4 regions of the Nonomuraea sp. NPDC003214 genome follow, and region 2 is predicted to be linked to each of the others. Evidence: riboswitches for the same ligand, from Rfam matches in the RefSeq annotation. Region 2 holds a riboswitch; each other region holds the start of a gene.
What was found. Region 2 has a riboswitch for cyclic di-AMP ahead of ACWDXC_RS07480 (hypothetical protein). Riboswitches for the same ligand answer to the same signal wherever they lie in the genome.

Region 1 (7,461 bases), on a different contig from region 2:
CCGCGTGGCGTCCCGTGCGGCCGACGCCGCCCGCAGCGCCGCGACCACGCGCCGCGCCACCCCCGGGCGGTGCAGGTCCAGCGCGGCGCTCGCCACCTCCGGCCCTTCGGGCACGCCCAGCGTGGCGGCCAGCCGGGCGGCGGACATGCGGCGCAGCAGGGGCGCGGCCACGGCCGAACGCGCCGCCCACGACGCCGGAGCCTGGAGGAACGCCGGGGCCACGAGCACCAGCCCGCCCACCCGCTCGGGATGCTCGACCGCGAACCGCAGCGCGGGCCCGCAGGCCAGCGAGTGCGCCACCAGCGTCGGCCGCGTCCGCACGCTGCCCATCAGCCCGGCCAGCCACGCCTCCACCGGCCGGTCCGACGGCGCGGACCGGCCCAGCCCGGGCAGATCGGGCGCGAGAACCGGCCCCGGCAGCAGGGCGGCCACCCGCGCCCACACGTCGGCGTTCACCGGCAGCCCGTGCAGCAGCACGTGCCCTGGGTCGCGGGCGTCCCCCATCACCCACGTACGGTCCCGGAACCCGTACGGGCGCAGCCACGGCGTCGCCGCGCCGAAGCGGGCCGCCACCAGGTCGTCCGCCCACGCGCGCAGGGCGTCGGCGACCGGCGGCATCTCCAGGCCGGCCCGGGCGGCGAGGGCGCGGGCCGAGGCCGTCGGGTAGCGGTCCGACGACAGGAACGACAGCGTCTCCGGATCGGCGCCGGTGAGCGCCTGCGGCAGCCGCCGCACCAGGCCGACGGGGATCGTCCGGCGCGGCGCGCGCGCGCCGAGGTGCCGGGCGACCAGGCCGATCAGCTCGGGCAGCGGCGGCGTGTCGTCGTCGAGCACCCAGTGGTCCTCGCCCGCAGGGGCGGCGGGGATCTCCGCCAGGAAGCGCGTGAAGTAGTCCATCGTGACGACCGGCAGGAAGACGTCCGGGCCGCCGGGCAGCGCCGGGAGCCGCCCGTTCCACAGGTCCCCGACGAGGGAGGCCAGGCCGAGGTGCTGACCGGGGCCGATCACCGTGCTGGGGTTGACGACGGTCAGCGGGACGCCCAGCTCGCGCGCCCTGGCATGAACGGCGAGGTCGGCCTCGGCCTTGGACGCCTCGTACGCGCCCAGCCGGGCGTAGTCGGGGCGGACGCCGCTCACCCGGTAGCCGCTGATGTGCACGAGCCGTCGCAGGCGGGGGAGCGTGGCGGCCCATTCGAGCACGTGGAGCGCCCCGGTCACGTTCACGGCGCGAGCCTCCTCGACGCCGAGGCCGAACGCGAAGCGCGCCGCGGCGTTGTAGACGTCGCGTGCCCGGGGGAGTCCGGTGAGCGGGCGGGTGACGTCGGCGGTGACGACGCTCAGCCCGCCGGTGGCGACGCCCCGCTCGGCCAGCCACGGGGTGAGGGTGTCGGTCCGCACGGCCGCCGCCACCCGCTGCCCGCGGCCCAGCAACTCGGCGACGAGTGCCCGGCCGACGAAGCCGGTCGCGCCGAAGACGATCGCGTCCAAGGAAGCTCCTCAATAGATCGGTCTACATATTTTCTGGCCATAAAAAGAGCCGCCTCCGTGGTGGGAAGGCGGCCCCAGGGGTCAGCGCAGCAGCCCGGCGAGCACGGCGGCGACGCGGTCCAGCGGCTCCCGGCTGCGGTGCGCCTTGGCCAGCAGCAGCGCCCCCTCGATCAGCGCCAGGACCGTGACGGCGAGATCGTCGGCGTCCGGCCGCCCCGCGAGCCGCGTACGCAGGGCGGCCTCCCACGACGTGTAGACCTCCGAGCACGCCTGCTGGAGCGGGTCGCTGGCGGCGGCCATCTCGAGCGCCACGGTGGCCACCGGGCAGCCCTTGCGCCAGCCCGACTCCTCCAGCCGATCGCCCAGCAGCCGCAGCACCTCGTCCACGGCCAGGTCGTCGAAGGCCGACCCGATCGCCGCCCCGGCCCGCCGGATCGACTCGCCGACCAGCTGGTCCTTGCCCTCGGGGAAGTGGAAGTACAGCGACCCGCGCGGCGCCCCGCTGGCGGCGATCACCTGGTTGAGCCCGGCATTGGCATAACCGCCCGCCTCGACCAGCTCCTGGGTCGCCTCCAGGATCCGCAGCCGAGTCTCGGCCCCCTTCTTGCCCATGCCGAAAAACTAGACCGATCTACATATTATGTCAACGCCGAGCCGGCCGGCCTCGTCAGTGCATCGAGATGTGGACGTGGTCGTAGTGGTTCTCGGTGATGCTGCCGCGGTTGGACATGGCGTTCCAGCCGGAGCCGTGGTTGATCCGCTGCTTCCAGATCACGTACTTGACGCCGAGCTTGTCCCGGTTCTTCACGGTCCATTCGGCGATGCGGTCGCCGAGGGCGTTGTTGGCCGCGGTGGGCATGGAGCCGCCGGCGCTCATCATGAAGTCGCAGGCCCGACCCAGCGGATGCTCGCCGCTGGAGCCCGATCGGAAGCAGCCGACGCTGAACGGCAGCTTGAAGCTCTTCTCGATCTGCGCCTTCATCGCCCGGGTGCGGGCGGTGATGTTGTCAGTGCCGCTCGGCAGCTGCGGGGCCCAGGTGCCGTCGGAGCGCCGCCCGGTGCTGAACGGGATCAGGTCCTCCAGCTTCTTCTCGATGTCGCCGATGACGTCCTCGGCCTCGTCACGCTGCTTGGCCACCTCGGTCGTGTCGGCGCTGAGCCGGCGGGCCAGGGCGGCGGCCGCGTCGGCGGCCTTCTTCTGCTCGTCGCGGGCGGCGGCCACGCCGGCCACGATGGCCTGCTGCTCGGCGGTGAGCTGTTCGACCACGGCCGCGCTGGCCCCGTCGGGCGGCACCATGTAGTAGGGCAGCCCCAGCGTGCCGCTCTGGTAACGAAGTCTGGCGAGCTCGGCCACCTTCAGCTGGGCGGCGGCGAGCGCCTGGTCGGCGGCGGCGAGCCGCTTCTTGGCCGCCTCGGCGGCCTCGCGGGCCTTGGCGAGCTCGACGCGTTTGGCGTTGTAGCGCTCGATGAGCTGGTCGACCTTCTTGTTGAGCTGCTTCAGGTCGCCGCGGAGCTGGCTCTCGGACGGCTTGGGCTCGGCCGCGGCCGGTGCTGACCAGGTGGCGAACGTCATCGCTGCCGCGGTGACGACGCCGATGGCAAGTCGCGTGGGGGACGCTGACGCCACGTGCGGGGTTTCCTCTCCCTCTGCCGGCCGGGTTAGCTGACGGGTTCGGGCATGGGAGTCGCTTCCCTACCACCGAAGTGGATTCACCCCAGGTGCGGATGGGTCCCCGGCTCCCGGGCAACTCGCCCGGGATTAGGCGTACACGGTGCTATGACCGTGCTTGAAGGGATAGTAGTGGTAGATCACGAGTAATGCGACATCAATCGGAAATCAATTAGTGATCTACCTGTGATCGAAGCATGCGTGCCGCCTCTTCCGGGAGCACGTCGTTGACGAAGGCTCCCATGGCCGACTCCGATCCCGCCAGGTACTTCAGCTTGCCCGGCGCCCGCCGGATGCTGAACAGCTCCAGATGAAGATAGCCCAGCTCACGGTCCTGCCGGACCGGCGCCTGGTGCCAGGCCGAGATGTACGGCATCGCGACGCCGAAGAGCCCGTCCAGCGCGCGCAGCACCGAGGTGTAGAGCGGGGCGAACGCCGCCCGCTCGGCCTCCGACAGCGCCGCCAGGTCCGGCACCCGGCGATGCGGGTAGAGATGCACCTCGAACGGCCACCGCGCGGCAGCGGGCACGAACGCCGTCCACAGCTCGTTGGCGGCCACCACCCGGGTGCCCGCCTCCCGCTCGGCCGCCAGCACGTCGGCGAACAGGTTGCGCCCCGGCCGCCGCCCCGCGTAGCGCCTGGCGGCGCCGAGCTGCAGCTTGGCGCGCGGCGTGACGTACGGATAGGCGTAGATCTGGCCGTGCGGGTGGAAGAGCGTGATGCCGATCTCCTCGCCCCGGTTCTCGAAGCAGAACACCTGCTCCACGCCCTCGATCGAGGACAGCTCGGCCGTGCGGTCGGCCCACGCCTCCATGACCAGCTCCACCCGGTCGTCGGAGAGCTGCGAGAACGACGAGGAGTGCTCGGAGGTGAAGCACATCACCTCGCACCGCCCCACACCCGGCCGGACCTCGCTCAGCCCGCCCACGTCCGCGTAACTGCCGAGATTGCGGGAGAACGACGGGAACCGGTTCTCGAACACGACCACGTCGTAGTCGTCCGCCGGGATCTCCGACGCCCGCGTGTCGGACGACGGGCACAGCGGGCACTCGTCGGCCGGAGGCAGGAACGTGCGCGTCTGCCGGTGCCCGGCCACCGCTATCCACTCCTCGGTCAGCGGGTCGTAGCGCAGCTCCGACGCCACCGGCCGGGGATCGAGCGGCCGCCGGTCGATCGCGCTCCGGTCGGCGTCGTCACGCCGGTCGAAGTAGATCAGCTCCCGGCCGTCGGCCAGATGGGTGATGGTGCGCTTCACTGCGAGCCCTCCGCGATGATCAGTTCGCCGGCGCGTTCGGCCAGCTCCGTACGTGCCTCCTGGGGCAGCCCGGGGTCGCTGATGACCACGTCGGCCTCGCGCAGCTCCGCGATCGTGCTGATGCCGACCGTGTTCCACTTGGTGTGGTCGGCGGGCACGACCAGCCGGTGCGCGGCGTTGACCAGCTCCCGGTCGGTCTCGGACTCCAGCAGGTTGGGCGTGGTGAACCCGGCCCGCACGCTCATCCCGTGCACGCCCAGGAACAGGGTGTCCACGTGCAGGCGCCGGATCGCGGCCACGGCCACCGGGCCGACGAGCGCGTCGGAGGGGGTGCGGACGCCGCCGGTGAGCACGACCGTGCGATCGGCGCGCGGATTGCGGTGGAAGACCTCGGCCACGGGGACCGAGTTGGTGATGACGGTCAGCTCCGGCACCCCGATCAGGTGACGGGCCAGCGCCCACGTCGTGGTGCCGGCCGACAGGGCGACCGCGGTGCCGGGCCGGACGAGCTGGGCGGCGCGCCGCGCGATGGACTCCTTCTCCTGCTGCTGGCGGGCCGACTTGGCGGTGAACCCCGGCTCCTCGGTCGAGCCGGGGCCGAGCGTCGTGGCGCCGCCGTGCACCTTCTCCAGCAGCCCGCGCTCGGCGAGCACCTCCAGGTCGCGGCGGATCGTCATGTCGGAGACGCCGAGCTCGCGCACGAGATCGGCCACCCGGACCCCGCCTGCGCTGCGGACGCGTTCGAGAATCGCCTGCTGACGCTGCTGTGCGAGCACGCCCCCGCTCCTTCCAACAGATTCCACCAAATTATGACACGAATATGTTGGGGAATGTTAGGTCCTCGGGACGCTTGTCCAGCGCCCCGATGCGGGAGACATTGAGAGAGCCCATCACCAGGAGGGATGCGACATGGCCAAGCGCGCACGCAAGGGCAAGGCACGCAAGAAGAAGAAGGCCAACCACGGCAAGCGCCCCACGGCGCGCTGACTCACCCGGGCAGCTCGCTCAGCGCCTCGTCGATCCGCTCCTGCGGCAGCGTGAAGTCCGTCATCTCGCCCGACAGGTAGCGGTCGTAGGCGGCGAGGTCGAAGTGCCCGTGCCCGCACAGCGCCGTCAGGATGACCTTCGCCTCGCCGCTCTCCGCGCACCGCCGCGCCTCGGCGATGGTCTCGGCCAGCGCGTGCGTCGGCTCCGGCGCGGGCACGATGCCCTCCGTCCTGGCGAACGTCACCCCGGCCTCGAAGCACTCGGTCTGCGACCGGGTCACCGCCTCGAACAGCCCGAGCTCGTACAGGTGCGACAGCAGCGGCGACATCCCGTGATAGCGCAGCCCGCCGGCGTGGATCGGGTCGGGCACGAACCCGTGGCCGAGCGTGTGCATCTTGAGCAGCGGCGTCAGCCCGGCCGTGTCGCCGAAGTCGTAGGCGTAACGGCCGCGCGTGAACGACGGGCAGGCGGCCGGCTCGACGGCCCGCAGCACCGGCCCGCCCTCCCCGGCGAGCTTGCCGCGCAGGAACGGGAAGGCCAGCCCGGCGAAGTTCGACCCGCCGCCGGTGCAGCCGATGACCAGGTCGGGCCGCTCGTCGAGCTGCGCCAGCGCCTCCTCGCCGATCACCGTCTGGTGCATCAGCACGTGGTTGAGCACCGACCCGAGCGCGTACCGGGTGTCGGCCGCCCCGGCCGCCGCCTCGACCGCCTCGCTGATCGCGATGCCCAGGCTCCCCGGCGAGTCCGGGTGGTCGGCCAGCACCTTGCTGCCGGACATCGTCACCGGTGACGGGCTCGCGTGCACCGTCGCGCCGTACACCCCCATGAGGGAGCGCCGGTAGGGCTTCTGGTCGTAGGAGGCCCGTACCATCCAGACCTCGCACTCCACCCCGAACTGGGCGCACGCGAACGCCAGCGCGCTGCCCCACTGCCCCGCCCCGGTCTCGGTGGTGAGCCGGCGCACTCCCTCACGCGCGTTGTAGTACGCCTGCGGGACAGCTGTGTTGGGCTTGTGCGACCCGGCGGGCGAGACGCCCTCGTACTTGTAGTAGATCCTGGCCGGGGTGCCCAGCGCCCGCTCCAGCCGGCGCGCCCGCACCAGCGGCGTCGGCCGCCACAGCCGGTAGACGTCGAGCACCTCCTGCGGCACCGGCACGAACCGCTCCTGGCTCACCTCCTGCCCGATCAGCTCCATCGGGAACAGCGGCGCCAGATCGTCCGGCCCCACCGGCTCCCGGGTGGCCGGATGCAGCGGCGGAGGAGGCGGCGCGGGCAGGTCGGGAACGATGTTGTACCAGTGGCTGGGGATCATCCACCCAGTCTGCGCCGCCGCGCGCCGCCGTTCCAGTCGCCTTCCCGCATGGCCAGGCGCCCCGGATGATCGGCCCGTACGAGCACGTCCGCCGTCTCGGCGGGCCGCGCCTCCCGCTCATAGCGGTCATATGCCGGCAACCGCCACCGTTCGGACTCGGGCGTGCGCCGCTCCAGCGCACCCGCCGACAGCCACAGGTGCACGCTCAGCTCGACCGGCAGCCCCCGCCCCAGCAGCAGCGTCCCGTCCAGCAGCAGCACCCCGCCCGGCGCCAGCGTCTCGTACGGCAGCCGGAAGGCCCGGTCGATGCGGCTGTCCCACAGCGCCGGCAGCACCCGCCCCGAGCCGCCCGGGCCCAGCGGCTCCAGCACCTCCCGCAGCAGCCCCTTCACGTCGAGCCAGTCGTCGTAGAACACGTCTGGATCGGTCCGCCCGTGCTCCAGCCGCAGCGACGCAGGCCGCAGGAAGTCACCCGCCGACACCCGCAGCACCTGCCGCCCGCGCACCCGCAGCGGCGCCGCCAGCCGGTCGGCCAGCTCGCCGGGCGCCGCCGCCGGAGCCCCGTCGACGACCACCCGCGCCCAGCCGTCGCCCGGCCCCGCCGCGATCGCCTCGGCCAGCTCCTCGACCAGCGCCTCCATCGAGATCGGTCGTGCACGCATCACGTCCGAGCCTACGGGCTCCGATGCGCGTGCTCCTGCGTTCCTGGACCCGGCCCGATCACTCGGCCACGATGAGGCCATGACGCAG
Region 2 (7,461 bases):
GACGAGCAGGCCGCCGAGGCGGCGCTCGCCGGCCTGGGCGACCGCGCCGCGTTCGTCGCCGCGCTGGCCGCCCTCGACGCCCTCGACCGCGCCGAACGGGCCGCCGCCGCCGCGCACGCCACCGCCGCCGAGACGGCCGCCCGCGTCCCCGCGCTCGCCGCCCGCCTCGCCGAGGCCCGCGACCGGCTCGCCGCCGCCGAGACCGTCCGCGACCGGCTCCGCGACGCTCACGCGGGCGCCGGGCTCGCCGCCCGCCTGACGGCCGGCGACCCCTGCCCCGTCTGCCTGCGCCCCGTCACCGACCCGCCCAGCCACGGCGCCCTGTCCGACCTCGGTACGGCCGAGCGCGCCGTGTCCATCGCCCGCGGCGACGCCGACCAGGCGCGGACCGAGCACGGCAAGGCCGAGACGTCCGCCGCGATGCTCGCCGACCAGGCCGCCCGCCTCGACGCCGACCTCGCCCACCACCGCGCCGCCTGCGCCGCCGCCCTCCACCCCCTCCACCCCTACGGCCTCCCCACCCCCACCAACCCCGCCGGAACCACCACGTCCGGTGGGGCCTCCGCATCCGACGGGACCTCCGCGCCCGACGGGGCCTCCGCGCCCGACGGGGCCTCCGCGTCCGCCGGAGCCTCCGCGTCCGCCGGGGTGGCCTCCCTGGAGGGCGCCCGCCCCGGAAGCGGCGCCGCCTCTCCGGACGGGGCTGGTCCTGGGCCCGGCGCCGCCTCCCCAGAGGGCGCCGCGCCTTCCGGGGGTGGCCGTCCCGTACGGGGTGCCGCCCCTGGGGAGGGCTCGCGGGGGTCGCGTGGGGGCCTTGACGGCGACGTGGTCCGGGGGTTCATCGAGGCGCGGCTGGCCGACATGGGGAAGGCGGAGAAGGTGGCCGCGGAGGCGCGGTCGGCGGCGCGGGGCTGCCGGACCCGGCTGGAGCAGGCACGGACGCGGGCGGTGCGGGCGGCGCGGCAGGGCGAGGACGCCTGGCGCGCCCTGGAGGCCGCCCGGGACCGGCTGCTCACGCTGGGCGGGCACGCGGAGGCGCCGCCACCGGTGGACCGGGCCGATCTGCATCACGCCTGGAGCGACCTGATCGAGTGGCGCAACCAGGCGGGCATCGCCACCCGGGTGGTCGTCGACGAGACGGAGCGGGCCCTGGCCGAGCTGGCGGCCAGGCGTGACGCCGAACGGGCCGCGCTCCTCGACCGCCTCACCGACCACGGCGTCCCCGTACCGGGAGGTGGGGCCGGGGGACCGGACCAGCTCGCCGCGGCGGTGGCGGCGGCCGTGACCAGGTCGGAGGCGGCGCTGGAGCGCATCCGCGAGGACCGCGCGAAGGTGGCCGAGCTGACCGCGGAGGTGACCGAGCACGACCAGGCGGCCCAGGTGGCGCACGAGCTGGACCTGCGGCTGCGCGCCAACGCGTTCGAGCGCTGGCTGTGCGCCGAGGCGCTGGCGCTGCTGGTCGCCACCGCGTCCGACACGTTGCGGGAGCTGTCCGACGGGCAGTACGAGCTCGTTCTGGGCAGCCGCAGCGAGATCGAGGTGATCGACCACGCGGAGGCGGGGATGCGGCGCAGCGCTCGCACGCTGTCGGGCGGCGAGACGTTCCAGGCGGCGCTGGCGCTGGCCCTGGCGCTGTCGGGCACGGTCGCCCGCGGGCTGGAGTCGATCTTCCTGGACGAGGGCTTCGGCACCCTGGACCCCGCCACGCTCGACACGGTGGCCACCACGCTCGAACGGCTCGCCTCGGGCCAGGAGCGCATGGTGGGCGTCGTCACGCACGTCCCGGCGCTGGCGGAGCGCGTCCCCGTACGGTTCGAGGTCAGCCGCGACACCGAGGGCTCGCACGTGCGCCGGGTGGGCCCATGACCGGGTTCACCGTCGACCCGTGGGATCCGGGCTACGCGGCGGCGCTGGCCGTGGAGGCCCTGTCGGAGCTGGGCACGACGAGCGCCGAGCTGATCCTGGACGTCGAGCGGCCGGTGGCCGACTGGAAGCCCGTCCGGCCGGGCCCCGGCGTGGACGCGCCCGACACGCTGCTGGTGGCCGACGGGGTGCGGCGGATCGACGCCCGCGTGTGGGTGTCGGACGCCGACGCGCCGATGCCGCTGCCGGGCATCGCGGCCTCGTTCGCGGCGGGCATCGTCCGCTGCGGGCCGGGCGGCGCGGATCTGGCGGCGATCGAGGTCGGCCGTTCGCTGATCAGCGCGTCGCCGTACGCGCCGGAGGTCAAGACGGCGCACGCCGTCTACCGGCCGGGGCGGGCGGCCGACTCCAGCATGGAGGAGCTGTCGCTGGCGCTCCAGCGCCAGGTGACCCAGCTGGAGGTGGACCTGGCCGTCAGGCACCGGGCCGGCACGAGTGACCTGCTGCTGGTCGACGGCCCGCTGCGCGGGCGCACCCACCTGCCCAACACGGTCGGCTACATCAAGACCCACCACACCGCCTACCTGCCGCCGCCGCAGTCGGCGGTCGTGTCGGCGCTCGCGCCGGGGGAGCGCACGCCGGTGTTCCTCATGGGGACGAGCTGGCGGCGGCACGCCTGGTACGTGCGGCTTCCGGTACGGTCCTCGACCCCGTGGGCGGGGATCGCGCGGTGCGAGGCGAGCGCCGAGCTGGAGCCCGCCCAGGTGACGCGGCTGGCCGACGAGCTCACGCTGGCGCTGCCGCCGCTGGCGGGCGTCGACTACAAGGACCCGCGCGCCCCGCAGAACCTCGTCCCGATCGGCGGCCTGGAGAAGCTGCTGCGCCACCATCTGGGCGACCCGCGCCTGCTCTACCGGGCGTTGCGCACGGCCTCACAGGAGTAGACCGGCTAGGGCGTGCGTCCGGGCCACCGGCGGTCGACGTAGCGGGCCAGGCCCAGGGCGACGGTCTCGACCGGCTGGTCGGCGCGGCGGACCGGGATGGCCAGGGCGGTGCGCAGCCGCCGGGCCAGGCCGCGTAGCAGGGAGCCGCCGCCCGCGAGGGTGGCGCCGCGCTCGCCGAGGTCGGCGGCCAGTTCGGGCGGGCAGTGCTCCACGGCGCGGGCGGCGGCCCGGACGATCGCGTCGACCGGCTGCCTGGTCGCCTCGTAGAGGTCGTGCACCGGGACCGTGACCACGCGCTCGCACCCGGTCTCCGGGTCGTGGCCGTGGACGAGGACCTGGCGGTGCAGCGGCTTCCAGGCGGTGCCGGCGTCGCGTTTGACGGCCTCGGCCTCGCTCTCGCTGATGAGGATGCCGTGCCGGTGTTCGACGAGGCGGGCGATGGCGCGGTTCATGTCGTCGCCGCCGACGCCGGTGGACGCGGCCGTCACCACGTCGCCGCCCGCCAGGACGGCGATCCTGGTGAGGCCGGGGCCGATGTCGACGACCATCGCGCCGGCGGGCTCGTCCAGCGCCACTCCGGCCCCGAGGGCCACCGCCAGCGCGTGCGGCACGAGGACCACGCCGCGCGCGTCGGCCTCGTACGCCAGGTCGCCGAGCGTCCGCGCGACGATCGGCGAGCAGCCGTCGGGCAGGGCCATGACCAGGCGCGGCCTGGTGAACTTGTGCACCCTGTGCACGAAGTGGCGGATGAGGAGCCGGGCCAGCTCGGGGTCTCCCGGCATGCCGCCGCGCACCGGCCAGCAGGTGTCGCCGCAGCAGACGGCCTGGGCGCCGAACCTGACGGCCCGGCCCGTCTCGGGACTTCGCGCGACGGCCGTGGGCTCGTTGAGCACGATGCCCCGGCCTCGTGCGTGGATCTGGGTGCTGACACTGCCGAGATCGATCGCGAGATCCCGGCCGAGCGGGCTCACCATGACCGGAATCTGCCCGCCATCGGGTCAAGGCAACACCAAGGAGCTAGTGCGGCAGCGACTGGCCCATCAGCGCCTGGAGCGTGACGCCGCCCAGCAGGGCGCCGTCGTCGACGACGGCGACGAGCGGGCTGTGCGTGCGGGCCATGAGCGCGGCCAGCTCCAGCAGGGTGGCGTCGCCGTCGGCGATGGGCAGCTCGCGCGGCTGCTCGGGCAGGGTCTCGCGGACCGTGCGCTCGCCGAGGCCGCGCATGAACGCGTCGGCGTGCTCCTCGTCGACGACCCTGGCCAGGGCGGGGTCGTCGAGGCAGTAGCGGGGGACGGCCAGGCGCAGCACCTGGGTGCCGGGCAGGATCGTGCGCGGACGGCCGTCGTCGTCGAGCACGATGAGCCCCGGCAGCCCGTGCTCGGCCAGCAGCCGGGCGGCGTCGGCCGCGCGGGTGTCGAGCGTCACGGTCGGGAAGTCGCTGACGAGATCGCGTGCGCGCACAGGCTCACCCTAACCGCTGGGCGGCCGTCCCGGTTTCGCGCCGTGTGGGCGATCGTGCGAAGCTGTGTACGTCCCTCAACACCAGGAGGTCCTCCATGGCGGAAACACCGGAGCCGGAAGTCAGCGAGACTCCCGAGGACGAGATGAAGCGCAAGTTCCGCGAGGCGCTGGAGCGCAAGCGCAACCAGGCCGCGGGCACGAGCGCGGGTGGCAGGGGCGCCGACGCCGCGAAGATTCACGGGGCACACGGGCCGGCTGCCAGCAAGCGATCTTTCAGGCGCAAGAGCGGCGGCTGAGATCCTGGCGTTTCAGGGGGGTACGGCAATGCCGTGCCCCCCTTTTCTTGACCCTCCTAGGTAGATCTTCGCCTGATTCATGGTGTTACCTTTGCGTTTGTCCGGTTTGGCATATACATTGGGTGGCGTTACCAGGTGGTGACCTAGCCCTTCACCAGGAAGAGGCGGCCACCTGGCGCCGAATCCCTCACGGGAACCGGGGACCCAACTTCTGGGGTGAATCCGGCCCTTCGCGGCCGGTAGGGCATCTCCACGCCCGAACCCGTCAGCTAACCCGGTAGGCGAGATGGAGAGGACACCCTACCTGTGATGTACCGCTGCGTCGTACCCCCAGCCCGCGCCCACTGAGCGGCACCACTTCCCCGAACTTCTCGCGCTCCGCGTAGCGACCGTTTGGCGTTCTGCCCGGCTACGCCCTTCTGAGTGAGCGCTTTTCCCCATTGCCTAACAAAGGACTTTACTTTTTCATGTCTGCTCGTATCGGCATGCGTTCCTTCGCCCTGCTCACCGCCACCGCCGCCGGCGCCCTCGCCTTCGGGGCCGGCGCCGCCCACGCCGACGTCGACGAGAGCCAGAAGGTGCTGCTGAAGGGCGCGACCACCGCGTCCTACTTCTGGGACGACTCCTCCGGCCGCGCCGGTGACACGGGTCTGCCCGCCAGTGGCAAGCCCATGCAGAAGGGCCTGGCCGCCAGCCCGAGCTGGCCGCTGATGACCGAGGGCTACGTCGTCTACAAGGGCAAGAAGATGCCCTTCTTCGTGGGTGACCGCGGTCCCGGCAACCCGTCCAACAACGGCGTCATGCTCGACCTGGACGCCAAGACGTTCGCCGAGCTGACCGGCGGCAAGTTCAACTCCAGCACGCTGATGGTCGACGGCAACGGCGGCAAGGGCCACATCGAGGTCCAGTACGTCATCACCAAGTGGGGCGACGGCGTGGGCAAGAAGAACCACCCCGTGGCCTTCTCGACCGGCGCCTGGTCCCGCGTGGACCGCAACCCGGCCCAGCCGCCGACCATCCTGGCGGAGAAGAAGACCGAGGAGAGCAAGCCCCGCGTCGAGGCTCCCGGCAGCGGCGGCGTCGCTCCGGCCGCGTACACCGCGAGCGAGCGCCCCGCGGGCGGCGGCTCCAAGCCCGCCGCCGCGGCGGCCGGCGAGGAGACCGGTGGCGTCGGTGGCGCCGTGCTGGCCGGCGGTCTCGCCCTGGCCGGTGGCGGCGTGATCCTCGGCCGCGACCGGCTCCGCAAGCTGATGGGCCGCTGACCCTGACGGGCAGCTGACCCAGCAAGGAGCTCAGGCGTCCGAGCCGTCCCCCGGCCGGGCGCCTGAGCCTTCCGCATGGGTGGCCGGGCGTGCTTTACGCGGGACGAATTAGAAGGTAATTCTAGTATCCGTGACCACCCACGCCTCGGCGAACGGCATCGACCTCGCCTACGAGAGCTTCGGCTCACCTGACGGGCGCCCGCTCCTGCTCATCATGGGGCTGGGCGCCCAGCTCATCCACTGGGACGACGACCTCTGCACGGCCCTGGCCGGCCAGGGGCATCACGTCGTCCGGTTCGACAACCGCGACGCCGGTCTGTCCACGCACTTCCACGAGGCGGGCGTGCCCGACTTCCGGGGCGCCGCCCCGTACCTGCTGGACGACATGGCCGACGACGCCGCCGGGCTCATGGACGCGCTCGGCTGGCCCGCGGCGCACGTCATGGGCGCGTCGATGGGCGGCATGATCGCCCAGACGCTGGCCGTGCGCCACCCGGAACGGGTGCTCACCCTCACCTCGATCATGTCGACCACCGGCCCCGCGGTCGCCCCGCCGACCGAGGCCGCGGGCGCGGTGCTGTTCGGCGCGCCGCCGGCCGACCGGGAGGCGGTCCTGGCGCAGGCGCTCAAGACCTGGTCGGTGATCGGCTCGCCGGGCTACGAGATGGACCGCGAGCGCGTCCTGCGGCTGGCCGGCCTGGCCTTCGACCGCTGCTTCGACCCGCCGGGCACGGCCCGCCAGCTCGCCGCGATCATGGCCTCCGGCGACCGCACCGAGGGCCTGGCGGCCGTCAAGGTGCCGACGCTGGTCGTGCACGGCGAGGACGACCAGCTCGTCCCGGTCGAGGGCGGGCGCGCCACGGCGGCGGCCATCGATGGGGCCGAGCTGCTGACGTTCCCTGGCATGGGGCACGACCTTCCCCGCCCGCTCTGGCCCGAGATCGTCGCCGCCGTGACGCGGCTCACCTCCCGCGTGTGACGGTGGCTCGTGCCCGCCGCGCCCCGGGCACGAGCCACCGGGTCTCAGACCTCCAGCTTCTCCTCGATGGCCCGGAGCTGGTGCCTGGCCAGGGCCAGGTTGGCCCGGCTCCGGTCGAGGGCCAGGTAGAGGAACAGGCCCTTGCCGCCGCGCCCGGTCAGCGGCCGGATGATGTGATACTGGCCGCTGAGCGAGATGAGGATGTCCTCGATCGCGTCCTTGAGCCCGAGCGAGTCCATCGTGCGCAGCTTGGCCTTGACGACCTCGGTGTTGCCGGCCGCCGCCACCTGGAGGTCCAGGTCCTTGGAGCCGCCGAGCGTGCCCAGCGCCATGCCGCTGCCGTGGTCGACGATCGCCGCGCCGATCGAGCCGTCGATCGTCATCATCTCCTTGAGCGAGATGTCCATGCCGGCCATGTCGTCCTCCGTTCGTTGTGATCGTCCCGGCGTGAGCGGTCCTCACGCCAGTTCTTCCAGCGCCTTCCTCAGCCGCAGCAGCAGGGCCACGTCCACCTGCTGCCTGGGCTCCGCGGGCTCCCCGGCGCCCTGCGGGCCCGGCTTCGGCTGCCGCTTGGCGCGTCTGGGCAGGGCGGCCCGCTCGTCGGGGAGCAGCAGCCCGGCCGCGGCCAGCCGCCGCACCGCGAGCATGACCGCGTA
Region 3 (7,461 bases), on a different contig from region 2:
GCCCGCAATCCGCCCTACGCCGGGTCGCCCGGCGTCGCCTCGCTGGTGCTGCTGGCCGTCGGCGTGGGGCTCGCGGTCAAGACGCCGGTCTTCCCGGTGCACACCTGGCTGCCGCCCGCCCACACCGACGCGCCCGCCGCCGGGTCGGCGATCCTGGCGGGCATCCTGCTCAAGATGGGCACCTACGGCCTGGCCCGCGTCGCCATGCCCGCGCTGCCCGACGCCTGGCGCGCCCACGCGTGGCTGATCATGGCGATCGGGCTGGTCAGCGTGCTGTACGGGGCGCTGGTCGCGCTCGCCCAGCCGAACCTCAAACGGCTCGTGGCCTACACCTCGGTCAACCACATGGGCTACGTCGTGCTCGCCCTCGGCGCCGCCGGGCTGGCGCCGGGCGGCGGCCGGGCCGGGGAGCTGGCCGTGTCCGGGGCGGTCACCCAGATGGTCAGCCACGGCCTCATCACCGGGGCGCTGTTCCTGCTCACCGGCGTCCTGTGGGACCGGGCCGGCACGTACGAGATGGACCGGTTCGGCGGCGTCGCGGGCCGCGCCCCGGCATTCGCCGCGCTGCTGGCCGTGGCCGCGTTCGCGTCGCTGGGGCTGCCCGGGTTCTCCGGGTTCATCGCCGAGTTCCAGATCTTCGTCGGGGTGATCGGCGCGGGGGCCGTCGTCCTGGGCGCCGCGGCCGTGCTCGGCATCCTCATCACCGCCGCGCTGTTCCTGCGCGCCCTGCAACGGGTGCTGCTCGGCGGGCCGGGCGAGCTCACCGGCCGCGTCACCGACCTGCGGCCCGCCGAGACCGCCGCCGTGGCGCCGCTGCTGGCGCTGTCAGTGCTCATCGGCGTCGCGCCCCGGTGGCTGCTGGACCTCGTCGAGCCCGCCGCCGCCGCGCTCTCCTCGCTGGCCGGCCGGTGAACGACGACCCGGCCGCGCTGCTGCCCGAGCTGCTCCTGCTGGCCGGGGCGGTCGCCGGGCTGCTCACCGGCATGTTCGTGCCGCGCGGGCGGCAGCGCGCGGTCGCGTGGATCTGCGCCGCCGCGCTCGCCGCCGCCCTGGCCGCCACCGTCGCCGCCACTGTCACCGCCACCGTCACCGCCGCCGGGGACGCCGCGTTCGGCTCGTACGCGCCCGACGCGCTCACCCAGGCGGCCCGCGCCGTCGTGGCGGGCGGCACGCTCCTGGTGATCGCCCTGGTGGCCGCCGAGGCGCGCGGGCACCGCCGCGAGGCCGAGGCGTACGTGCTCGTCATGCTCGCCGCGCTCGGCTCGGTGCTGCTGGCCGGGGCCGGTGACCTGCTCGTCCTCGTCCCGGCGTACCTGCTGGCCAGCATCCCGGCCTACGCGCTCGCCGGGTTCGGCAAGGACGCGCCGGGCACCGAGGCGGCGCTCAAGTACTACCTGATGGGCGCGTTCCTGGGCGTGCTGATGCTGGCCGGCGTCACCCTCCTGTCGGGCCTGGCGGGCGCCACCGGCTACCGGGCGGCCGGGGCGGCGCTCGCGCTCGCGCCCGGCGCGGCGACGGCCTGCGCCGTGGTGCTGCTGCTGGCGGGGCTGCTGTTCAAGGCGGGCGGGGTGCCCGCGCACTTCTGGGTGCCGGACGTGGCCGAGGGCGCCCCCGTCGCCGTCGCCGCGTTCGTCACCACCGTGCCCAAGATCGGCGCGCTGGCGGCGCTGCTGCGCGTCGCGGACGAGCTCGGGCCCGGCGGCTGGGACGTCCTCGTCGCGATCGTCGCCGCCGCCACGATGACGCTCGGCAACCTGGCCGCCTTCCACCAGGACGATGTGCGCCGCCTGCTCGCCTACTCCACGATCAGCCAGGCCGGGTACGTGCTCGTGCCGGTCGCCGTCGCCCAGCACACCGCGCTCGCCCGCCCCGCCGTGCTGTTCTACCTGGCCGCCTACGCGGTCACGAACGTGGGCGCGTTCGCCGTGGTGGCCGCCACCGGGCGCGGCACACTCGACGGCTACCGGGGGCTGGGGCGGGCCGCGCCGGGGCTCGGGCTGGCGCTCGTGGTGTGCCTGCTCGGGTTCGCGGGCATCCCGCCCGCCGCCGTGTTCGTCGCCAAGGTGCTCGTGTTCGCCGCCGCGTGGGACGGCGGTCACGCCTGGCTGGCCGTGCTCGTCCTGGTCAACACCGTGGCGAGCCTGTACTACTACCTGCGCTGGGTCGCCGTGGTGTTCCGCGGCGACCCGCCGGCCGCGCCGCCTCCGGGCCTGGCGCGCGCGGTCGCCTGCGTGGCGGCCGTCGCCTCGCTCGCCCTCGGGGTGGGCGGCGGCGTCCTGCTCGGCCAGGCCGCCTGAGCCGTCACGCCTTCCCGGCGGTGGCGGCCCAGTCGAGCAGCGCCTGGGCGGTGTCGAAGCGGCGGCCGGAGTCGCTCTCGCCGAGGATCACCCCGACCAGCAGCCGGCCGTCCCGCTCGGCGGCGAACGCCAGCGTGTAACCGGCGGCGCGCGTGTAGCCGGTCTTCACGCCGACCGCGCCCGGCTGGGCGAGCAGCCGGTTGGTGTTGCGCCACGAGTAGGAGCCGTGCTCACTCGTCGCCTCGACCGAGTGGTAGCGCGCCGAGGTGATCGACTTCAGCGTCTCGTTCCGCAGCACCGCCTCGGCCAGCCGCGCCTGGTCGGCCGCCGTGGAGTGGCCGCCGCCGTTCGTCGGCATGCCGTCGGCGTTGACGTACAGGGTGTCGGCCATGCCCAGCTCGCGGGCGGCCGCGTTCATCTTCCCGACGAACCCCTCGACACCCGGCCCGTACGTGCGCGCCAGCACGTGGGCCGCGTCCGCGCCGGACGGCAGCAACAGGGCGTGGAGCACGTCCCGCACCGGCAGCCGGTCACCGGCGCGCAGCCCGGCGACGGCCGCGCCGCCCCGGGCCGCGTAGCGCACGTCCTCGGCCGTCACCTCGACGACGTCGGCCGGGTCGGCCTCCTGGAGCACGACGTGGGCGGTCATCATCTTGGTCAGGCTCGCCACGGGAAGGCGCTCGCCGGCGTCCTTGCTGTAGCGGACCTCGCCGGTGGAGGTGTCGACGACCAGTGCGGCCCGCCCGAGCACGGCGGGCGCGTCAGCGGGCGCGTACGAGGCCGGGCCGGCGAAAGAGGCCGTGGTGGCGGGGGTTGCTGTGGTGGCCGCGTGGGCGGTGGTCGTGCCGGTCGTCAGGACGCCGGCGGCGAGGGCGGCGCCGGCCAGGGCGCGGCCCCAGCGGCGCGGCCGGGCGCTGGAGAAGAGGGAGGTGGGCATGAGGGGCTGTGCTCCTTGCTTCCATGCCGCCTACCGGGTTAGCTGACGGGTTCGGGCCTGGAAGTGCCCTACGGGCGCGGCCGGGGGAGCCTGCGCGCCGATTCACCCCAAGAGAGAGTGGGTCCCCGGTTCCGCGTGACGCGGATTCGGCGGCCGCGGGCCCGGCGAACGGGCCCACGGTCCGGGCATTGCGCGCATAAGGTACGAAACTTGACAAACTATGGCAAATCGCCCGTCAAATAGTGTTGCACCACCGGCCCCACACTGCGCGCCAGTTCCTCGGCGGACATCGCGACCACGGGCGGCAGCCGTACGACATAGCGGGTGAAGGCCAGCCCGAGCAGCTGCGTGCTCACCAGCCCGGCCCGCCGCGCCGCCTCCTCCGGCCCGCAGCCGAGCGCCCGGCCGACGAACGAGGCGACCTGGGAGGTGAACACGTCGCGCATGCTCTGCGCCGCCAGCGCGTTCGTGGACGACGAGCGCAGCAGCAGCATGATCGCCTCGTCCGACAGGTCGCCCTCCCAGCGGGACAGGAAGTGGCGCGCCATCGCCTCGCCGAGGCGCTCGCGCGGCGGCGCGGGCAGCTCCTCCAGGTTGAGCCGCAGGTCCACCGCGGCGCGGAAGAGGCCCTCCTTGTTGACGTAGTAGCGCATCACCATGGACGGGTCGACGCCGGCCAGCGAGGCCACCTTCCGGATGGTGGTGCCCGCGAACCCCTGCTCGGCGAAGAGCTTGCGGGCCGCGCCGAGGATCGCCGTGCGCGTGGCCTCGGACCTTTCCGTGAACGCCATGCCAACAAGTGTAGACCAACGCTTGTGGTCAAAAAGGTGCTGGCCGGGCCGGGCAGATCTTGGTAAGAAGAGCGGGTGGACCTCATCCCCGTGGAGTTCGAGGCGTTCGACCGCCGCATCGCCGACGTCACCGGTGACCGCAACCTGGAGCGCCTCCACCGGGGCACCCGCTGGGCCGAAGGGCCCGTCTACGTCCCCGCGGGCCGCTACCTGGTCTGGAGCGACATCCCCAACGACCGGATGCTGCGCTGGGACGAGCTGACCGGCGCCGTGGGCCCGTTCCGCCAGCCCGCCGGCTACGTCAACGGCAACACCCTCGACCGCGAGGGCCGGCTGATCTCCTGCGAGCACGGCGCCCGCCGGGTCACCCGCACCGAGCACGACGGCTCCGTCACCGTGCTCGCCGACCGGTGGCGCGGCAAGCGGCTCAACAGCCCCAACGACGCCGTCGTGCGCTCCGACGGGTCCGTCTGGTTCACCGACCCGCCCTACGGCATCCTCGGCGACTACGAGGGACACCGGGCCGAGCCGGAGATCGACGGCTGCCACGTCTACCGGATCGACCCCGGCGGCGAGGTGAGCATGGTGGCCGGCGACTTCGCCCGCCCCAACGGCCTGGCGTTCTCCCCCGACGAGCGGCTGCTCTACGTCGCCGACACCGAGCGCCGCCACGTCCGCGTCTTCGAGGTCACCCGCGACGGCACGCTCACCGGCGGCAAGGTGTTCGCCGAGCAGCAGGGCGAGGCCGACGGCAGCTACGACGGCATGCGGCTCGACGACACCGGCCGCCTGTGGGCCGCCGTCGGCCGGTCGCTGCACGCCTACCACCCCGACGGGACGCTCCTCGGCAGGCTGCACCTGCCGGAGAGCGCCTCCAACCTCGTCTTCGGCGGCCTCAAGCGCAACCGCGTCTTCATCACCGCGACGACGTCCCTCTACTCGATGATGCTGAGCCTGAGGGGCGCCGCCCCGGTGTGGGCTACCTGAACGCCCAGGTGAACAGGTGCAGCTCGCCGTCCTCCGGGTCGGAGAAGGCGAAGCTGCGCACCTTCTTGCCCGGGTCCAGCGCGATCGGCTGCGAGGCGTACACGTGCGCCGGCACCGGCTGCAACGCCCACGAGCCCCAGAACAGCCGGTGCGGCGTGCGCGCCACGACCTCGTTGCCGAACTGCGGCTGCCCGCCGCCGAAGTCGAGGATCCAGTCGCTGAAGCCGAGCTTGCCGGTGCTGGTCGTGCCGTCGGCGTAGGTGACGGTGACCTGCGACTCGGGCCAGCCGTTCACGCCCGTGCCCAGGAAGGCGACGCTCGTGGCGCCGTCGGGCGCGGCCACCTCCAGCGCCTTGCCGCCGGTGCGCACGTTGTCCCACTCGCCGCGCCCGCGGTCGGGCCAGGTGAACGAGTAGTCCCGCCACGTCACCGTGCCGCCCGGCGTGAGCCCCGCCTCGGCCAGCGCCTGCGCCGACAGGCTGAAGCCCGGCCCGTCGATGTTGGCCTCGCCGGGAGCGGTCATGTCACCGATGCCGACGTTGTTGTGATGCCACTCGGGGGTGCCGCGCGCCGCCACGTTGAGCCGCACCGACGCCCGCCGCTCGCCCACGACGACCGGCACGCTGACGAAGCCGCGCGGCACGTCGCCGGACACCGACACCTCCAGCGCCTGACGCTCCTGCCCGCCCGCGCCCACGGTGAGCGTGCCGCGTGACGGCGACACGGTCACGCCGTCCGGCGGCCTGGCCTCCCAGGTCAGCGTGGCGGCCGGGCCCGTCGAGCGGACCGCCAGCTCCGTCGCGAACGTGCCGCCCGGCTCGACCGGGCCGCTGCCCCGGCTGAAGCCCGCCAGGTACGGCAGCGTCCCGTCGCCGAACGACGGCGGCGCGTCCGCCGGGTCCGCGCCGAAGCTCCGGTCCGGGGACCAGCCGACGGCGAAGTCCAGCCGCCCGCCGCCGGTCGCGAACGACTCCGGCAGCCACGCCCGGTCCGTCTCCGCGCCGTTCACCCGCAGGGACCGCACGTACGAGCCCTGCCCCCAGGAGTTGACGACGATGTCGCCGCCCGGCCGGTCGATCGTGATCCGGTCGAACAGCGGCGTGCTCACCAGCAGCTCGGCCCGGCCCGGAATCGCCGGGAACAGCCCCATCGCCGACCACACGTACCAGGAGCCCATCGCGCCCAGGTCGTCGTTGCCGACCAGCCCGTCCGGGCCCGGCCCGAACAGCTCCCGCTGCACCCGCCGCACCAGCTCCTGCGTCTTGTACGGCTGCCCGGCCCACGCGTACAGCCACGGCGACGGCAGCGACACCTCGTTGCCCAGGTAGGCGCGCGCCACGGCGGGTCCGGCGTTCAGCTCGCCGAAGTACTCGTCCAGCCGGGGCACCACCTTGCCGGCGCCGCCCATCGCCGCGAACAGCCCGGCCGGGTTGTGCGGCACCAGCCAGTGGTACTGCGCCCCGTTGCCCTCCATGTACACGTCGGGCGCGGCCGGGTCGAACGGCCAGGTGAACGAGCCGTCGCCCATGCGCGGCTGGATCCACCCGCTGCCCGGGTTGTAGATGTGCTGCCACGCCTGCGAGCGGCGCATGAACTCCGCCGCCGTGTCCCGCTCGCCAAGCCGGGCGGCGAGCTGCGCGATCCCGAAGTCGGCCACGCCGTACTCCAGCGTCGCCGACGGGTCGTACGGCACGTGCCCCTCGCGCATGAACGCCGCGTTGCCGGGCCGCTCGTCGTAGGCGAGCAGCGGATGGCCGATGTCGCGCGGCCCGGTCCGCCTGGCCGCCTCGGCCATCGCCTTCAGCGCCGCCTCCGCGTCGAAGCCGCGCGCGCCGAAGGCGTACATCGTGGACACGATCGAGTGGAACGGGTCGCCGACCATGACGCCGGTGATCGCCGTCTGGTGCGACCAGCGGTCCCACACGTTGCCGACGGCCTGCGCGTTGTCGTACATCGACTGGGCGATGTCGCCGGCCACGTCCGGCGCGAGCAGCGCGAGGAGCTGCACCTCGCTGCGGTAGATGTCCCAGCCGGAGAACGTCGCGTAGTGGTGCTCGCCGGGCCGCACCTGGTGCGGCTTCTGGTCGAACCCGGTGTAGGCGCCGTCCACGTCCTCCGACACGTGCGGCTGGAGCAACGCGTGGTAGAGGTTGCTGTAGAAGGTGCGCCGCTGCGCGTCGGTGCCGCCGGCGATCCGCACCTTGCCGAGCCGCTCGTCCCACACGCCGCGCGCCTCGCGGGCCACCTGGTCCAGGCTCTTGGCGGCGATCTCGGCCCGGAGGTTGCGCTCGGCGCCGTCGACGCTCACGTACGACAGGCCGACCCGCATCTGCACCGGCCGCGCCGGGTCGAACTGCAGGTACGCGCCCGAGCCCGGCCCGTTGACGGCCACGTCGTCCGACGTCACCACGTCGCCCCGCACCCGGGCGGGACCGGCGTTGGCGACGGC
Region 4 (7,461 bases), on a different contig from region 2:
GCTGGTCAAGCCCTCCCGTTGAGCCGCACCGGCAGGGTGGCGAGCCCGCGCAGCACCAGGTTTCCCTTGTACGGCGGCGCGGGGTCGGCCAGCTCCAGCTTCGGCGCCGCCTGAGCCAGGGCGCGCAGCGCGATCTCGCCCTCCAGTCTGGCCAGCGGCGCCCCGAGGCAGAAGTGGATGCCCAGCCCGAACGCCAGATGCCGGCCCGGCGTCCGCTCCACGTCGAAGCGGTCCGGGTCGGCGAACGCGGCGGGGTCGCGGTTGGCGGCCCCGACCAGTGCCAGCACCGCGCTGCCGGCGGGCACGGCGGTCCCGGCCAGCTCCACGTCCTCCAGCGCCACGCGCATGGTGAGCTGCACGGGCGGGTCGTACCTGAGCACCTCCTCGACCACCTGCTGGGGCGCGTCGGCGGCGCGCCCGAGCACGCCGTGCCTGACCAGGTTGAGCACGCCGTTGCCGATGAGGTTGACGGTCGTCTCGTGCCCGGCCACGAGCAGCAGCACGCAGGTGCCGAGCAGTTCCTGCTCGGTCAGCTCCTCGACCTGGGCGAGCGCGCTGAGCAGGTCGTCGCCGGGCCGCTCGCGCCGCAGCGCGATGAGGCGGCGGAAGTACTCGCGGAACTCCTCCCGGTCGTGCTCGGTCCGGGAGATCAGGTCCGGTGGCACGATCGGGTCGAGGCTCCTGGCCAGCGTCTCGCTCCAGCCGCGGAAGCGCTCGTGGTCCTCGGGCGGCACGCCGAGCATCTCGCTGATCACCATGACGGGCAGCGGGTAGGCGAACGCGCTCATCAGGTCGGCCTCGTCGGGCAGCGCGTCGAGAAGCCCGGCGGTGATGGCCTCGATCCGCGGGCGCAGCCGCCTGATCATGCCCGGGGTGAAGGCCCGGCTGACCAGGCCGCGCAGCCGGGTGTGGTCCGGCGGGTTCATCATCAGGAACGAGCGGGGCGGCTCGCCGTCGGGCGGGGCGCCGTGGCCGAACCGGGCGTCACGCAGCACCGCGGAGCAGAGCTCGTGCGTGGTGGCGACGAGGAGTCCGCCGCGGGTCCGCAGCAGCGCGTCGCTCTCGCGCAGCTCGCGGTAACGGGTGTACGGGTCGCGCAGGAAGCCGGGGTCGGATGGATCGAACCCGAGCATGTCCGTTGGCGTCAAAGGAGCGTAGTCAGGATCGCTGTGATCGATCATCATGCTCCGATAAGTGCCGACATATGGCGAGTACTTCACATACAACGGATCATGTCAACGGAGGAGGTCAAGTGCGGCGAATTTCGTGCTTGACGACCTTTCCTGGATGCGTTTACCGTCTGCGAGGATGTGCCGCTCCGGTCGGGCCGTAGACGTCTCCGGGTGGTGCTGGTGGGGGGGAGGGCTCCCGATGGATGTGCTCACAGAAGGCGTTGAGCTGAGCCGTGCCGATCTGGCGTTGCTGGCCGAACTGGCCAAGGGCGTCACCGTGGACCGGGTCGGCCGGCGCCTTGACATCAGCGGTCGCACCGTGCGGCGAAGACTGCGCGGCATCTGCGACCGCATAGGCGTGGCCACCGCGATCGAGGCGGTGGCCTGGGCTGCCCGCAGGCAGCTCATCTAGGGCCGATAGCCGGGCTCTGGCGCCGGCTAGTCGGCGATGCGGACGGCTCCGGCGAAGGGGCGCCGGGCGATGGACGCGATCCGCACCACGTCGCCGGTGCGCGGCGCGTGCACCATCATGCCGCCGCCCAGGTAGATGCCCACGTGGTGCAGGTCGTTGTAGAAGAACACCAGGTCGCCCGCGCGCAGCTCCTCCTTGGAGATGTGCCGGCCGGCGGTCCACTGGTCACCGGTGTAGTGCGGCAGCGAGATGCCCACCTGCTGGTAGGCGGCCATCACCAGACCGGAGCAGTCGTAGCCGCGCGGCCCTTCGGCGCCCCAGATGTACGGCTTGAGCTGCTGGGTGAGCGCCCACTTGGCGGCCTGGGCGGCCTTGCCCGAGCCCGGGATCGGCAGGTTGACCTTGACCGCCGGGGTGCCCGGCCGGCCGGCCTCGCCGAGCGCGCGCCTGAACAGGCTGCTCTCGACCTTGCCGACCAGCTTGACGATCCGGTCGCGCTTGGCGTCGAGGTCCTTGACGATCTTCGAAACCTCGGTGATGCGGGCCTTGGCGCCGGCGCGGGCCCGCTCGGCCGCCTGCATCGCCTTGGTGAGCTGGAGGATCTCCTCGCCCTGCTGCTGCTGGATCGCGTAGTTGGTGGCCGCCAGGTCGAGGTAGCCCTCGGGGTCGTCGGAGTTGACGAACGCCAGGGTGCCCGACAGGCCGCCGTTGATGTAGGTGGTCTGCGCGAGCAGGATCGCCTTGGAGCGCTTGTCGGCCAGCTCGGCCTCGCTGGCGGCGAGCGTCTTCTTGGCGTTGTCGGCGGCCTTCTGGGCCGTCTTGAGCTTCTCCCGCTGGCCGTTGTACTGCTCGGCCAGCGTCTCGATCTCCAGGTGCATCTCCTCGACCTGCTCGGAGAGCTCCTTGAGCGAAGGCTTGGGGTCGGCGGAGGCTGGTGAGCCCAAGGGCAGAGCGAGGACCAGTGCGGCCACGGCGGCCAAGCCGACGACACCGAATCGCTTCTTGCCAGAGCGCCTGTCCAACCAAGCTCCTTCCGTTGACGCCTACCGGGTTAGCTGACGGGTTCGGGCCGGAGCAGCCCTACCGAGCGTGGCTCGGATTCACCCCTGGCAGCGGGTTGACGCCGCCGGCGGGTCCCCGGCTCCCCTCGCGGGGATTGGGCGTGTCGACCGCGCGGTGTGCGCGGGTGACATCGTCGCTGGACACTAATGCACTCCTGGTTCCTGCTCAACCGGAACTGCCGAGTCTGTAGAGGTTTCACAACCGACGGGTCACAAGGTGATCTCGTGGCGAGCCGTACAGAAAAGACTTTATGCCCTCTTTGCCCCAAGTTCGCCCGATCGTGAAACTGTAGGAATCGTGCAATCCGGAGCGTGCACGCACAGTGACGGTCCGGGAGTTTGGGTCGAGCCGTAATGGGGTCTGTACTCTGGATGGCCATGGAGCAGGTCGCCGAGCTAGCGGTCCCCGAGACCGAAGTGCTCGTCAGGCGCGCGCGGACCAGGGACGTCAGGGCGATCAAGCTCCTGGTCGACACCTACGCCGGCGTCGGGCGCAAGATGCTGGAGAAGGCCACCGTCACGCTGTACGAGGACGTCCAGGAGTTCTGGGTGGCCGAGCGGGGCGGCGAGGTCGTCGGCTGTGGCGCGCTGCACGTGCTCTGGGAGGATCTGGCCGAGATCCGCACCGTGGCCGTGCACCCCTCGGCCCGGGGTTTCGGCATCGGCCATCGCGTGGTCTCGGCTCTCATCAGGACCGCTCGGGAGCTTGGGCTGGAACGTGTATTTTGTCTCACTTTCGAGGTGGACTTCTTCGCGAGGCACGGGTTCCGTACGATCCAGGGCACGCCCGTCTCACCCGAGGTGTACGCCGAACTCCTGGCCTCGTACGACGAGGGCGTCGCGGAGTTCCTCGACCTCGAACACGTCAAGCCGAACACCCTGGGCAACACACGCATGCTGCTCCACTTGACATCGGGTGACGCGGACCTTGACTGCCGAGAAAGGTGATTGTTGATACCTATGTCGATACGTTGGGCAGGACAGGCATGTGCCCTGACACGTGCCACATGCGCACTCGAAGCGAGGTGACACGGTGAGCACAGGACAGCCGCCGTATCCACAGGACGATTCCCCCGAGAACTCCCCTGAATACGGCCAGAACGCAGGACGCCCCCAGGGGCAGCCCGACCCCGACGCGACGGTCGTCGGCTACCGCGTGGACGACCCCTACGGCCAGCAGCCCCCCTACGGTCAGCAGCAGGGCTACGGCCAGCAGCCCCAGTACGGCCAGCAGCCCCAGCAGGGCTACGGCCAGCAGCAGCAATATGGTCAGCAGCCGCAGTACGGCCAGCCGGACTACGGGCAGCAGCAGGGCTACGGCCAGCAGCCGCAGTACGGTCAGCAGCCGCAGTCCCAGCCGGGTTACGGTCAGCAGCCCCCGTCGGGCCAGCAGCCCCAGTACGGCCAGCCCGACTACGGCCAGCAGCAGCAATATGGTCAGCAGCCGCAGTCCCAGCCCGACTACGGCCAGGGTTACGCCCAGCAGCCGCAGTCCCAGCCGGGTTACGGCCAGCAGCCCCAGTACGGCCAGCCGGACTACGGCCAGCAGCAGGCTTACGGCCAGCAGCCCCAGTCCCAGCCGGGTTACGGCCAGCAGCAGTACGGTCAGCCCGACTACGGCCAGCAGCAGGGCTACGGGCAGCAGCAGTACGGTCAGCAGCCCCAGTACGGGCAGCAGCAGTACGGCCAGCCCGCCTACGGTCAGCAGCAGGGCTACGGCCAGCCCCAGTACGGGCAGCAGTACGGCCAGCCGGTGGGCATCCAGCCGCCCGGCGCCCCCGCGCCGCTGGCGGAGTGGTGGCAGCGCCTGGTGGCGAGGATCGTCGACGGCCTGATCTTCGGCGTCGTCTACTTCATCATCAACCTCATCCTGGGCATCTTCTTCGTCGTCAGCTACAACTCGGTCACCGGCGTCACGACGGGTATCGCGAGCTCCCTCATCGTCGGCGTCATCCAGTACCTCCTCCTGGCCGCGCTCTACGTGGCCTACGACTTCTTCATGACGAAGATGAGCGGCCAGACCGTCGGCAAGATGGTCATGGGCATCAAGGTCGTCCAGGTGGGTCATGCGATGCCGTCCGGCGGACTGCCCAACGACGCCGCGCTCAAGCGGGCCGGCGGGACCTGGGGCGGCTACGTCCTGGGCGTCATCCCGCTCCTCGGCCCGCTTCTCGGCGGCGTCCTCGTTCTGCTGAACGCGGCTTCCCAGCTCTGGGACAAGCCGCTGCAGCAGACGTTCGCCGACAAGTTCGCGAACACCGTGGTGGTCAAGATCAAGTAAGTCTCAGCAACAGCGAAACAGGGGCCGGCATCGCGCCGGCCTCTGTTTTGTGTGTACGAGCCGTACCAGAATGGGGGGACGCCGAGGGCCGCCGAACGGACGAGGTGAGGTTATGGCCGCGACACCCGAGACCGGCGTGCTGCCGGCGGAATGGTGGGAACGGCTCGTCGCCCGCCTCATTGAAGCGCTCGTGTTCGGAGTCTTCTATTACATTCTGTTCATTGCGCTATGGGGCGTCTTCCGGACTGTCGGGGTGTTGGACGCGTTCGAGGGGCGGCTGCCCGGCGTGTTCGCGTGGGTGGGCGCCGGCCTGGGTTATACGGTCTATGACTGGGTCGCACTTTCCCGGGGTGGGCGCACCTTCGGCAAGGCGATCATGGGGATTCGGGTGGACCCGGAGGGTCTTCCGGCGCGGGTCCGGCTGAAACGCGCCCTGCTGTATCCGGCGCCTGCCATGCTGATGGGCATTCCGGTGGCCAATCTGCTGGCCGGAATGTTCGTGTTTGGCGTCGGCCTGCTCATCTTGATCGACAAGCCGCTCCAGCGCGGGCCGCATGACAGGCTGGCCGGAACGCTGGTCGTAAAAGATCTTCGTTGAGGGTTCCGTACCTGCGCTGATGGCTTTTCGCAAAATTTCCGCTTGATCCGGTAAGGAGCCTGGAGAGACTGGCATTAGGCTATGAGGCGTCCGGGTTGCCGGATGTTGGGGCGCCTGCCAGGCTATGGGCATCTCTGTGCCGCTATGGTCGTGTGTGGGCGGCTGTCGCCTCGAGTGACACGAGGTCCGCCAGGCTCGCGCCGGCCCTGCAGCCTGTGTATAAAGCGCCCCTGAAACCCCGTCAGCCGTGGAGGCGAGGCCGAATGGAAGCCGTAACAGAGGTATTGTCAGCGCTCATCCCGCCCGTCGTCGTGGGCGGCGCCTTCATCTTTGGCGTCGTGAAGTTGGTGCGGCACGAGGGCGCCGGCCGGCGGCCAAACCGCCAGGATCAGGCCGACAACCGCAACTGATCGGCCGCTCAGCCGAATCCCGTGGCGCTGAATTGTCTTAACGTCTTTCCGGGTATATGTTTGGGCGAGCGAATGAAACAATGCTCCGGGAAAGGATTGCGTAGATGGCCAAGCAGATCCAGGAGATTCTCATCGATGACCTCGATGGGGGCGAGGCCAATGAGACGGTCAGCTTCGCTATTGACGGCTCCACCTATGAGATTGACCTCAGCGACCTTAACGCCAAGAAGCTGAGGGACGCTCTGACGCCTTTCGTGCAGCACGCCCGCCGGGCGGGCGCCGTATCCACGCGCCGTCGCGGGCGTGGCGGGCAGCGGGCGATGAGCCGCGAGAAGAGCGCCGAGATCCGTCAGTGGGCCAAGGCCCACGGCCTTCCGGTCAGCGAGCGGGGCCGCATCGCCTCCACCGTCGTCGAGAAGTACGAAGCGGCTCACTAAGGAGCCGATCTCCTGACCATGCGCTTATGCCGTTCGCCTAGGACCCCGGCGGCCGCCATAAGCGCATGATCATTTCTGCCATTATCTCAAATGGTGGACATCGGGATTTGTTGATCTTCTGATCCGCCCCTTAAGTGGGCGTTTGGGTCCATTTACGCGGGCGTGGCGCCGGTTATGTCCCGGCTCCGCGCCCGTACTGATCGGTAACGCGGCTGACCAGATGCCCCGTTCCGGTCATGCCCCGCCTGGCATTGCGTCCCCGTTCCGGTCGCGCTCGGGCCGGCATTGCGCCTCCTGTTCCGGTCGCGTTCGGGCGGCATTGAGCCCCCTGTTCCGGTCACGCTTGGCCTGGCATTGGAGCAGGACATACGATGGAAGACAGGACGCGGCGTCCACCGCGATCGGGCGCGGCCGCCCCTGGCTCGCCCCCGCGTCCGCAGCCGATCCGTGCCGTTCCGGTCGCGCCGCTCCCGGCGAATTTCGAGCCACTTCACCCGGGCGCCCTAAACCTCGTTCGCTGGTGGCGTATCGGGAACACGTGACCCCCGAACAGTAGTTGGATGGAGGGTGAACGCCCTGCTCTCGGGGAACGTGTCTGCTATAGAGCGCGTCAGCGGCAGTGGGCACGGTTCGCCGAGCCAGGGCTAGCATGCGGGATGACGGGACCGGATTTACCGGCCTGACTGACCGCTCTGTGAGGAGCGACGAGATGTTCGAGAGGTTCACCGACCGAGCAAGGCGTGTTGTCGTCCTGGCCCAAGAAGAGGCCAGGATGCTCAACCACAACTACATCGGCACTGAGCACATTCTTCTTGGTTTGATCCATGAAGGTGAAGGCGTAGCCGCCAAGGCTCTGGAGAGCCTGGGCATCAGCCTTGAGGGTGTGCGTCAGCAGGTCGAGGAGATCATCGGCCAGGGCCAGTCGGCTCCGTCGGGGCACATTCCGTTCACCCCGCGGGCCAAGAAGGTCCTCGAGCTGTCGCTCCGTGAGGCTTTGCAACTGGGTCACAACTACATCGGCACCGAGCACATCCTGCTCGGGCTCATCCGTGAGGGTGAGGGTGTGGCGGCTCAGGTGCTGGTCAAGCTT

Region 1: it holds a riboswitch for cyclic di-AMP, as region 2 does, so the genes downstream of both, ACWDXC_RS38045 (coiled-coil domain-containing protein) here and ACWDXC_RS07480 (hypothetical protein) in region 2, are expected to answer to the same signal.
Region 3: it holds a riboswitch for cyclic di-AMP, as region 2 does, so the genes downstream of both, ACWDXC_RS14435 (D-alanyl-D-alanine carboxypeptidase family protein) here and ACWDXC_RS07480 (hypothetical protein) in region 2, are expected to answer to the same signal.
Region 4: it holds a riboswitch for cyclic di-AMP, as region 2 does, so the genes downstream of both, ACWDXC_RS28330 (C40 family peptidase) here and ACWDXC_RS07480 (hypothetical protein) in region 2, are expected to answer to the same signal.

What each region holds. Positions count from the first base shown of each region.
Region 1 covers NZ_JBSFSX010000016.1:128,769-136,229, forward strand. Annotated here, with positions in the region: gene ACWDXC_RS38035 (alpha/beta fold hydrolase) at 1-1,488, opposite strand, end outside; gene ACWDXC_RS38040 (TetR/AcrR family transcriptional regulator) at 1,570-2,100, opposite strand; gene ACWDXC_RS38045 (coiled-coil domain-containing protein) at 2,156-3,115, opposite strand; cyclic di-AMP (ydaO/yuaA leader) riboswitch at 3,123-3,264, opposite strand; gene galT (galactose-1-phosphate uridylyltransferase) at 3,330-4,412, opposite strand; gene ACWDXC_RS38055 (DeoR/GlpR family DNA-binding transcription regulator) at 4,409-5,188, opposite strand; gene ACWDXC_RS38060 (50S ribosomal protein bL37) at 5,322-5,399, shown strand; gene ACWDXC_RS38065 (TrpB-like pyridoxal phosphate-dependent enzyme) at 5,401-6,711, opposite strand; gene ACWDXC_RS38070 (uridine kinase) at 6,708-7,373, opposite strand; gene ACWDXC_RS38075 (hypothetical protein) at 7,453-7,461, shown strand, end outside.
Region 2 covers NZ_JBSFSX010000002.1:525,784-533,244, forward strand. Annotated here, with positions in the region: gene ACWDXC_RS07455 (AAA family ATPase) at 1-1,866, shown strand, start outside; gene ACWDXC_RS07460 (hypothetical protein) at 1,863-2,807, shown strand; gene ACWDXC_RS07465 (rod shape-determining protein) at 2,813-3,781, opposite strand; gene ACWDXC_RS07470 (CBS domain-containing protein) at 3,825-4,268, opposite strand; gene ACWDXC_RS07475 (DUF5302 domain-containing protein) at 4,364-4,564, shown strand; cyclic di-AMP (ydaO/yuaA leader) riboswitch at 4,731-4,863, shown strand; gene ACWDXC_RS07480 (hypothetical protein) at 5,032-5,826, shown strand; gene ACWDXC_RS07485 (alpha/beta fold hydrolase) at 5,957-6,805, shown strand; gene ACWDXC_RS07490 (hypothetical protein) at 6,850-7,221, opposite strand; gene ACWDXC_RS07495 (hypothetical protein) at 7,264-7,461, opposite strand, start outside.
Region 3 covers NZ_JBSFSX010000004.1:434,402-441,862, forward strand. Annotated here, with positions in the region: gene ACWDXC_RS14425 (complex I subunit 4 family protein) at 1-912, shown strand, start outside; gene ACWDXC_RS14430 (NADH-quinone oxidoreductase subunit N) at 909-2,297, shown strand; gene ACWDXC_RS14435 (D-alanyl-D-alanine carboxypeptidase family protein) at 2,302-3,234, opposite strand; cyclic di-AMP (ydaO/yuaA leader) riboswitch at 3,247-3,396, opposite strand; gene ACWDXC_RS14440 (TetR/AcrR family transcriptional regulator) at 3,453-4,025, opposite strand; gene ACWDXC_RS14445 (SMP-30/gluconolactonase/LRE family protein) at 4,101-5,012, shown strand; gene ACWDXC_RS14450 (GH92 family glycosyl hydrolase) at 5,005-7,461, opposite strand, start outside.
Region 4 covers NZ_JBSFSX010000009.1:85,260-92,720, forward strand. Annotated here, with positions in the region: gene lysX (bifunctional lysylphosphatidylglycerol synthetase/lysine--tRNA ligase LysX) at 1-22, shown strand, start outside; gene ACWDXC_RS28320 (cytochrome P450) at 6-1,133, opposite strand; gene ACWDXC_RS28325 (LuxR C-terminal-related transcriptional regulator) at 1,372-1,584, shown strand; gene ACWDXC_RS28330 (C40 family peptidase) at 1,611-2,606, opposite strand; cyclic di-AMP (ydaO/yuaA leader) riboswitch at 2,610-2,757, opposite strand; gene ACWDXC_RS28335 (amino-acid N-acetyltransferase) at 3,024-3,593, shown strand; gene ACWDXC_RS28340 (RDD family protein) at 3,679-4,926, shown strand; gene ACWDXC_RS28345 (RDD family protein) at 5,039-5,524, shown strand; gene ACWDXC_RS28350 (histone-like nucleoid-structuring protein Lsr2) at 6,039-6,371, shown strand; gene ACWDXC_RS28355 (ATP-dependent Clp protease ATP-binding subunit) at 7,081-7,461, shown strand, end outside.